2 regions of the Streptomyces rectiviolaceus genome follow, and region 1 is predicted to be linked to the other one. Evidence: riboswitches for the same ligand, from Rfam matches in the RefSeq annotation. Region 1 holds a riboswitch; the other holds the start of a gene.
The links. Region 1 has a riboswitch for glycine ahead of gcvT (glycine cleavage system aminomethyltransferase GcvT). Riboswitches for the same ligand answer to the same signal wherever they lie in the genome.
Positions count from the first base shown of each region.

Region 2: it holds a riboswitch for glycine, as region 1 does, so the genes downstream of both, gcvP (aminomethyl-transferring glycine dehydrogenase) here and gcvT (glycine cleavage system aminomethyltransferase GcvT) in region 1, are expected to answer to the same signal.

Region 1 is NZ_BAAAUG010000078.1:59,991-64,594, forward strand. Features, by position in the region: gene ABD378_RS22735 (enhanced serine sensitivity protein SseB) at 1-534, opposite strand, end outside; gene ABD378_RS22740 (AAA family ATPase) at 618-1,304, opposite strand; glycine riboswitch at 1,446-1,560, shown strand; glycine riboswitch at 1,561-1,672, shown strand; gene gcvT (glycine cleavage system aminomethyltransferase GcvT) at 1,708-2,832, shown strand; gene gcvH (glycine cleavage system protein GcvH) at 2,922-3,299, shown strand; gene glyA (serine hydroxymethyltransferase) at 3,330-4,589, shown strand.
Region 2 is NZ_BAAAUG010000192.1:26,381-30,984, forward strand. Features, by position in the region: gene gcvP (aminomethyl-transferring glycine dehydrogenase) at 1-2,509, opposite strand, end outside; glycine riboswitch at 2,719-2,816, opposite strand; gene ABD378_RS39620 (PRC-barrel domain-containing protein) at 2,961-3,338, shown strand; gene ABD378_RS39625 (DNA polymerase IV) at 3,382-4,604, opposite strand, start outside.

The DNA.
Region 1 (4,604 bases):
GGTGGCCTCGAACTCGCGGGCGGCGGCGGAGAGGAAGTCCACCGGGTCCTGCTGCCAGTCCGGTTCGAAGAGGCGTACGCGTCCGCCGGTCGCGGGCCCGTCGAGCGGGGTGCGCCCGGCCCGGCAGAGCTCGGCGACGGCAGGGGGCGGCAGCGGTACGCCGACCGTGCCGTCCGGGTTGACCGCGATGCCCATCTGCGGGGGGAGGCCGCGCGCGAACTCCACGGCGGGCGCCACCGTGCAGCCCATCCGGCCGCCGGTGGCCTGCTGGAACTGCTGCTCGGAGCTGAAGACGGGGACGTACGCCTGTCCTTCGATCTCCAGCGTGGGCAGGTCGAGGGTGCCGCTGTCCGGTGCCCCGCCGTTCGGCAGCGGGACCCAGAGGTGGCTGCGGCCGAGCACCTCGACGATGCGGGCCCCCGCGGACGCCTGAGGTGCGCCGGGCGTGCCCAGGGATGCCGCGAGCACCTCTTCGAGTTCGTTGCCCGGCCATCCTCCATAGGGATGGGCGTGTGCCTGCGCCGGAATGTTCATCTGTCTGTCCAACCCCTGCTCTGTCCCGCTCCGCCTGCGGCACGACCCTAACGTGACGGGCGGCCCCCGACGCGGCGGGCGGCTCAGTCCCCGAAGCCGATCCCCCGCAGCACGCCGGCCGCCGTCCGGTCGAGCAGCACCGCCGAGCCGCAGCCGCGCGGCAGATCGCCCCGCTCGGCGGCGCCCACCAGACGGGCGACCGTCCTGCGGTGGCGCGCGAAGGCGTACCGCGACACGCCGCGGCCGCGCGAGAGCTGGCCCTCTATGGCGGTGTCCGGCGGCACGTCCAGCAGCAGCAGGTGCAGCGTCGTGCCGCGCCGCACGGCCTCGCGGGCCAGCCAGCGGCGCACCCACGCCTGGGTGCCGCAGTCGTGCACCACGACACTCTCGCCGGAGCGCAGGGCCCTGCGCAGGCCCGCGTAGTGCGCGAGGCGGACCAGGGGGCGGTACACCGCGTACGGCAGCAGGGTCGGCATGCGCCGGGCCCAGCGGTCGCGGGTGTCCTGCGAGTCGATGCGCGGGCCCGCGACGGCTCTGCGCATCAGCGTGGACTTGCCGCTGCCCGGCAGCCCGGAGACGACGATCAGGTCGCCTTCGCCGAACGTGAGCCGGTGCGGACTGTGGCCGGTCCGCTGCCGCAGGTCGCGGACGACGGCCGCCGGCAGGGGGCCGCAGCTCTCCCTGGTGGGGGCGGCGGCCTGTTTGGGCAGGGCCACCCCTGTGTTGGTCGCGTAGACGCTCGTCCTGCGCACCGTGATCGGCCTCCCCATAGCGGTCACGTACCTGCTTACCGCAGCTTCCCCGGCAAGTGTAAAGAGAAGGTAATGCGGCACAAGGGCATTACTCGACTGGCACTGCCCTGTGACGGAGCCCCGTGCAATGATGTGCGCGCAAACTCCATACAGGCCGTTTGAATCCGCGCGGGAGAGTTCCCGGTGAACCGTCGTACGACATGACGACGCACCGGGGCGCCGAAGGAGCAAGTCCCTCCCTTGAATCTCTCAGGCCCCGTACCGCGCGGGCGAGGCACATCTGAAAAGCGGGCCGCCCACGCGGCTCCACCCAAGGTGCAAGTCATGACCCCTTATACGGACGGGTCGTGGTGAACCTCTCAGGTTCCGATGACAGATGGGGAGGATCGACCTCGCCCGTCATGCCCTGGGAGTTCCACGTATGAGTACCGCCCCCCGTCTGACCGCCCTCGACGCCGTGCACCGTGCGCTCGGCGCGACGATGACCGACTTCGCGGGCTGGGACATGCCGCTCCGCTACGCCAGCGAGCGCGACGAGCACATCGCCGTCCGCACCAAGGCCGGTCTCTTCGACCTCTCCCACATGGGCGAGATCACGGTCACAGGCCCTGAAGCCGTGAACTTCCTGAACTTCTCGCTGGTCGGCAACATCGGCTCCGTCGGCGTCGGCCGCGCCCGCTACACGATGATCTGTGCCGAGGACGGCGGCATCCTGGACGACCTGATCGTCTACCGCCTCGGCGAGACCGAGTACATGATTGTCGCCAACGCCTCGAACGCGCAGGTAGTGCTCGACGCGCTCACCGCCCGCGCCGACAGCTTCGACGCCGAGGTCCGCGACGACCGCGACGCGTACGCCCTGCTCGCCGTCCAGGGCCCCGAGTCCCCCGGCATCCTGAAGTCACTCACGGACGCCGACCTGGACGGCCTGAAGTACTACGCGGGCCTGCCGGGCACCGTCGCGGGCGTCCCCGCGCTGATCGCCCGCACGGGCTACACCGGCGAGGACGGCTTCGAGCTCTTCGTCGCGCCCGGTGACGCCGAGAAGCTGTGGGGTGCGCTGATGGAGGCGGGCGAGCCCGTCGGTCTGGTCCCGGCCGGGCTCTCCTGCCGCGACACGCTGCGCCTTGAGGCGGGCATGCCGCTGTACGGGCACGAGCTGACCGCGGAGCTGACGCCCTTCGACGCCGGTCTCGGCCGGGTCGTGAAGTTCGAGAAGACCTCGCAGTCCGACACCTTCGTGGGGCGCGAGGCGCTCGCGGCCGCCGCCGAGCGCGCCGAGACCGCTCCCCCGCGCAAGCTGGTGGGCCTGATCGCTTCCGGCCGCCGCATTCCGCGGGCGGGCTTCTCCGTGGTCGCCGACGGCAAGATCATCGGCGAGGTCACCTCTGGTGCGCCCTCCCCGACGCTGGGCAAGCCGATCGCCATCGCGTACGTCGACGCGGCGCACGCGACCCCCGGGACCAAGGGTGTCGGCGTGGACATCCGGGGCACGCACGAGCCGTACGAGGTCGTGGCGCTGCCGTTCTACAAGCGCCAGAAGTGACACTTCCGCCCCAGTGGTAACCCGGAAGTGACCCCACGCACATCTTTCTCGTTCCGCAGCACCCACCCGCGTACAGGAGAATTCAGGTCATGAGCAACCCCCAGCAGCTGCGTTACAGCAAGGAGCACGAGTGGCTCTCGGCCACCGAGGACGGTGTGGCGACGGTCGGCATCACGGAGCACGCGGCCAACGCGCTCGGTGACGTCGTCTACGCGGACCTTCCCGAGGCCGGCGCCGCGGTGACCGCGGGCGAGACCTGCGGCGAGCTCGAGTCGACGAAGTCGGTCAGCGACCTGTACTCGCCGGTGAGCGGCGAGGTCGTCGAGTCGAACCAGGACGTCGTGGACGACCCGTCGAAGGTCAACTCCGCCCCGTTCGAGGGTGGTTGGCTCTTCAAGGTACGGATCACGGAGGAGCCGAAGGACCTGCTCTCCGCGGACGAGTACACCGAGTTCTCCGGCAGCTGAAGCCCCCCGAAGACCCTTAGGGACCACCTGATGTCGCTTCTCAACACCCCTCTCCACGAGCTGGACCCGGACGTCGCCGCCGCCGTCGACGCCGAGCTCCACCGTCAGCAGTCCACCCTGGAAATGATCGCCTCGGAGAACTTCGCTCCGGTCGCGGTCATGGAGGCCCAGGGCACGGTCCTCACCAACAAGTACGCCGAGGGCTACCCCGGCCGCCGCTACTACGGCGGCTGCGAGCACGTCGACGTCACCGAGCAGATCGCGATCGACCGGATCAAGGACCTGTTCGGCGCCGAGTACGCCAACGTCCAGCCGCACTCCGGCGCCTCCGCCAACCAGGCCGCCCTCTTCGCGATCGCCAAGCCCGGCGACACGATCCTCGGCCTTGACCTGGCGCACGGCGGCCACCTCACCCACGGCATGCGCCTGAACTTCTCCGGCAAGCAGTTCAACGTGGTCGCGTACCACGTCGACGAGGCCGGTCTTGTGGACATGGCCGAGGTCGAGCGCCTGGCCAAGGAGAACAGCCCGAAGGTGATCATCGCGGGCTGGTCCGCCTACCCGCGCCAGCTGGACTTCGCCGAGTTCCGCCGGATCGCCGACGAGGTCGGCGCCTACCTGTGGGTCGACATGGCGCACTTCGCCGGGCTCGTCGCCGCAGGGCTGCACCCGAACCCGGTGCCGTACGCGGACGTGGTGACCTCCACCACGCACAAGACGCTCGGCGGCCCGCGCGGCGGCGTCATCCTGGCCCGCAGCAAGGAGTTCGCGAAGAAGCTGAACTCCGCGGTCTTCCCCGGCTTCCAGGGCGGCCCCCTGGAGCACGTGATCGCGGCCAAGGCCGTCTCCTTCAAGGTCGCGGCCTCCGAGGAGTTCAAGGAGCGCCAGCAGCGCACCCTGGACGGCGCCCGCATCCTGGCCGAGCGCCTGGTGCAGGACGACGCGAAGGCCGTCGGCGTCGACGTCCTGTCCGGCGGCACGGACGTGCACCTGGTCCTCGTGGACCTGCGCAACTCCGAGCTCGACGGCCAGCAGGCCGAGGACCGCCTCCACGAGGTCGGCATCACGGTCAACCGCAACGCGGTCCCGAACGACCCGCGCCCCCCGATGGTGACCTCGGGCCTGCGGATCGGTACGCCCGCGCTCGCGACCCGTGGCTTCCAGGAGGACGACTTCCGTGAGGTCGCCGACGTCATCGCCGAGGCCCTGAAGCCGGACTTCGACGCGGAGTCGCTCAAGGCCCGCGTCTCGGCCTTGGCAGCAAAGCACCCGCTGTACCCCAACCTGTAGCATTTTCGTACGCTT
Region 2 (4,604 bases), on a different contig from region 1:
TGGCGATGTCGTCGACACTGACACCGGTCGCCTTGCTCATCGGGCGCAGATCGATGATGCACTCGTGCGCGACGAGCCCGCCGGGGCCGGTGTAGAGCACCGGGTAGTGCGGCTCGAGGCGCTTGGCGATGTAGTTCGCGGAGAGCACGGCGACCTGCGTGGCGCGCTTGAGGCCCTCACCGCCCATGAGGCGTACGTACGCCCAGGAGATAGGCAGGATTCCGGCCGATCCCCACGGCGCCGCGGAGATCGGACCGACGCCCGTCTCGGGGCCCGCGGCGGGCTGCAGCGGGTGGTTGGGCAGGTACGGCGCGAGGTGCTCGCGCACACCGACCGGGCCGACGCCGGGGCCACCGCCGCCGTGCGGGATGCAGAAGGTCTTGTGCAGGTTCAGGTGCGAGACGTCGCCGCCGAACTTGCCCGGCTGGGCGAGACCCACCAGGGCGTTGAGGTTCGCCCCGTCGACGTAGACCTGGCCGCCCGCCTCGTGCACCTGTGCGCAGATGTCCGCGACGTGCTCCTCGAACACCCCGTGCGTGGACGGGTAGGTGATCATGAGCACGGACAGCTCTTCGCGGTGCTTCTCGATCTTGGCGCGCAGGTCCTCGATGTCGATCTCGCCGTCGTCGCTGGTCTTCACGACGACGACCTTCATTCCGGCCATCACGGCGCTCGCGGCGTTGGTGCCGTGCGCCGAGGACGGGATGAGGCAGACGGTGCGCTGCTCGTCGCCGTTGGCGCGGTGGTAGCCGCGCACGGCGAGCAGTCCGGCAAGCTCGCCCTGCGAACCCGCGTTGGGCTGCAGCGAGACCTTGTCGTATCCGGTGACCTCGGCGAGCCGCTCCTCCAGCTCACGGATGAGCGTCAGATATCCCTGGGCCTGCTGGGCGGGCGCGAAGGGGTGCAGCTGCCCGAACTCGGGCCAGGTGACCGGCTCCATCTCCGTGGTCGCGTTGAGCTTCATGGTGCAGGAGCCCAGCGGGATCATCCCGCGGTCGAGCGCGTAGTCACGGTCGGCCAGCTTGCGCAGGTATCGCAGCATGGCGGTCTCGGAGCGGTACTGGTGGAAGACGGGGTGCGTGAGGTAGTCGTCGGAGCGCAGCAGGCCGCCGGGGAGCGTGTCCTCGGTCTCCGCGTCCAGCGCCTCGATGTCGGCCTTGACCCCGAACGCGGTCCAGATCGCGGTCAGTTGCCTGCGCGTGGTGGTCTCGTCGCAGGCCAGGGAGACGTGGTCGGCGTCGATCTGGTGGATGTTGACGCCACCCTCGCGGGCCGCGGAGACGAGCTCATCGGCCTTGCCGGGCACCCGCACGGTCAGGGTGTCGAAGTACGCGCCGTGCACGACCTCGACCCCGCCGGCGGTGAGCCCCGCGGCGAGCACGGTCGCGTAGCGGTGGGTGCGCCGCGCGATGGTCTTGAGGCCCTCGGGTCCGTGGTAGACCGCGTACATTCCGGCCATCACGGCGAGCAGCACCTGAGCGGTACAGATGTTGCTGGTGGCCTTCTCGCGGCGGATGTGCTGCTCACGGGTCTGCAGCGCGAGCCGGTAGGCCTTGTTGCCGTCCGCGTCCACGGAGACACCGACGAGCCGCCCCGGCAGGCTGCGCGCGAACTTCTCGCGCACCGCCATGTAACCGGCGTGCGGGCCGCCGAAGCCCATCGGGACGCCGAAGCGCTGAGTGGTGCCCACGGCGATGTCGGCGCCCAGCTCACCGGGCGAGGTGAGCAGCGTCAGGGCCAGCAGGTCCGCGGCGACGGAGACGATGGCACCGATCTCGTGCGCCTGCTCGATGAGGGGCTTGATGTCGCGTACGGCACCGGAGGCGCCGGGGTATTGGATCAGTACGCCGACGACACCGCGCTCGGCGACCTCGGCCGGGATGCCCTCGCTCAGATCGGCGACGACGACCTCGACACCGGCCGGCTCGGCGCGGGTCTGGATGACGGCGATCGTCTGCGGCAGGGCGTCGGAGTCGACGAGGAAGGCACCGTCCTTGACCTTGCCCATGCGCCGCGACAGGGCCATGGCCTCGGCGGCGGCGGTCCCCTCGTCGAGCAGCGAGGCACCGGAGGTGGGCAGCCCGGTCAGCTCGGCGACGACGGTCTGGAAGTTGAGCAGCGCCTCGAGCCGACCCTGGGAGATCTCGGGCTGATACGGCGTGTAAGCGGTGTACCACGCCGGGTTCTCCATGACGTTCCGCAGGATCACCGGCGGAGTGAAGGTCCCGTAGTAACCGAGCCCGATCATGGAATCAAGAACTTGGTTACGGTCAGCGAGGGAGCGCAGCTCGGCCAGGACCTCGGCCTCGGTACGCGCTCCCGGCAGGTTCAGCGCCTCGGCGTTCTTGATCACATCCGGCACGGCGGCGGCGGTCAGCTCGTCGAGCGAGCCGTATCCGACGTGCGCGAGCATCTTGGCCCGTGCTTCCACATCGGGACCGATGTGGCGCTGCTCGAAGGGAATGCCCTGCTCGAGCTGGGAGAGCGGGATGCGAGGGGTGGCGGTCATAGCGGAGGCCTCCTGGTCTGACGCTGGTCTGACGCGACCTGCGAGGGGCACCACGGCGCGGGTACCCGGACGGCCTCCCCCTCTGTCATCTCAACCTGAGAGTTTCACCGGTCCACGCCCCGTGACAGGGCGACGCACCGGCTTTCACCGTCGGTGAGGAAGGGTTCCGAACGTGCCCGCCCGACGCCCGCCCTACTTTCCAGAGTGACCTCGTCCGTGCGGTACAGGGGCCTGAGAGATTCCGGGGAGGAGTTGCTCCTTCGGCGCCTCCGGTGTCTCCACCGGAGAGCTCTCCCGCACGGGGTCAGCAGCCATGCGCCAGCCTACCAGCGAGGACTGCGGCCGATCCCTCGAGTGGCCGCCTGCCCCGAAGTGCTCTTTCGTAGTGATTACGAACGAACAAGGATGAGTTACGCCCCACTTCGACAAGCCTCGACCAGTTGGAGGGCCCGTGCAGACCGATATCGATCCGCGCAACCTGATCGGCCGGAAGGCGTTCGACCGGAGCGGGGCCAAGATCGGCACGATCGACGAGGTCTATCTCGACGACGCCACCGGCGCCCCTGAGTGGGCGGCCATACGCACCGGCCTGTTCAGCCGGGACGCGTTCGTCCCCCTGGAGCCCAGCGAGCTCACGAAAGACGGCACCCTGCGCATCCCCTTCGAGCGCTCCCTGATCAAGGACGCCCCCGATTTCGGCGTGGGCCGCCATCTCTCCCCCGAACAGGAACTGCAGCTCTACCACCACTACGGCCTGGACATCACGCCCCCGGAGCCACCGCCGCCGGACCAGGACTTCGGCAACATCGCAGGCCAGGACGGCACCTGACGCTCGCAGGACGCCCTGGTGACCACAGCGGCAGCCACCGACCTCACCGCGGCTCCAGCTCCTCAGGAGATGCCACCAACGGCAAGGGCTCCGCGGGCTCGAGCGCCGGATCATCCGTACGGAACGTCCGCACCCGCCCCGGCGCCGACGACTCCGGCGTCTCGAAGCGAACCGTGACGCGCCCGAGGCCACTGCCCTGCACCCACCCGTGCCCGTACTCGGCATGCCGCACATCGTGCCCGGCGGCCCACCGCCGCTCGGCCGGAACGACCGGCTCCGTCACCGTCTCGCCCACGGGTTCCTCCGCGGCCTCCCCGGCCCGCTCCTTCCCGGCCCGCTCCTCCTCGGCCCGCTCCTCCTCGGCCTCTCGCCGCGCCTCCAGGGCCTCCACGGCTTCGGCCTGCGCCTGGGCCTGGGCCTGCGCGAAGAGGTCCTCCTGCGTGTAGTCGGCGAGCCCCGTGACGCCCACCCCGAGGAGCCGCACGCCTCCGGTGGTGTCCACGGACTCCAGCAACCGCGCGGCGGCCTCCCGCACCACCCCGGGGTCGTCCGTCGGCCCACGCAGCGTCTCGGAGCGCGTCAGGGTCGAGAAGTCGAACCGCCGCACCTTCAGGACGATGGTCCGCCCCGAGTGCCCCGCCGCCCGCAACCGCTCCACACACCGCTCGGCGAGCCGCGCGACCTCGCCCCTGACCCGTACCCGGTCGTGGATGTCCACGTCGTACGTGTCCTCGACGCTGACCGACTTGGACTCCCGCTCCGCCACCACGGGCCGCTCGTCCCGCGCAAGGGCCATCGCGTACAGCGCGCTCCCGTGCGACTTCCCGAGCAGCCGTACGAGCTCGTCCTCGCCCGCCCCGGCGATCTCCCCCACCGTCGTGATCCCGCCCCGCCGCAGATGGTCCCCGGTGGCAGGACCCACACCGGGCAGAATCCGCACCGACATCGGCGCGAGCAGGTCCCGCTCGGTCCCCGGCTCTATCAGGCGCAGGCCGTCCGGCTTGGCCTCCTCCGAAGCGATCTTCGCCAGCATCTTGGACGCGGCGAGCCCGACCGACCCCGGGAGGCCGGTCACCGCCTTGATGTCCGCGCGCAACCGCTCGCCCACGGCAAGCGCCGACGCCCGGTCGTCGGCCACACCGCCCGCCTCCAGGTCGACGAAGGCCTCATCCAGGCTGAGCGGCTCCACCAGCGGCGACAGCTCCCGCAGGAGCGTCATCACCTGGTCGCTGATCTCGCGGTAGAGCCCGAAGCGCGGCACCAGAT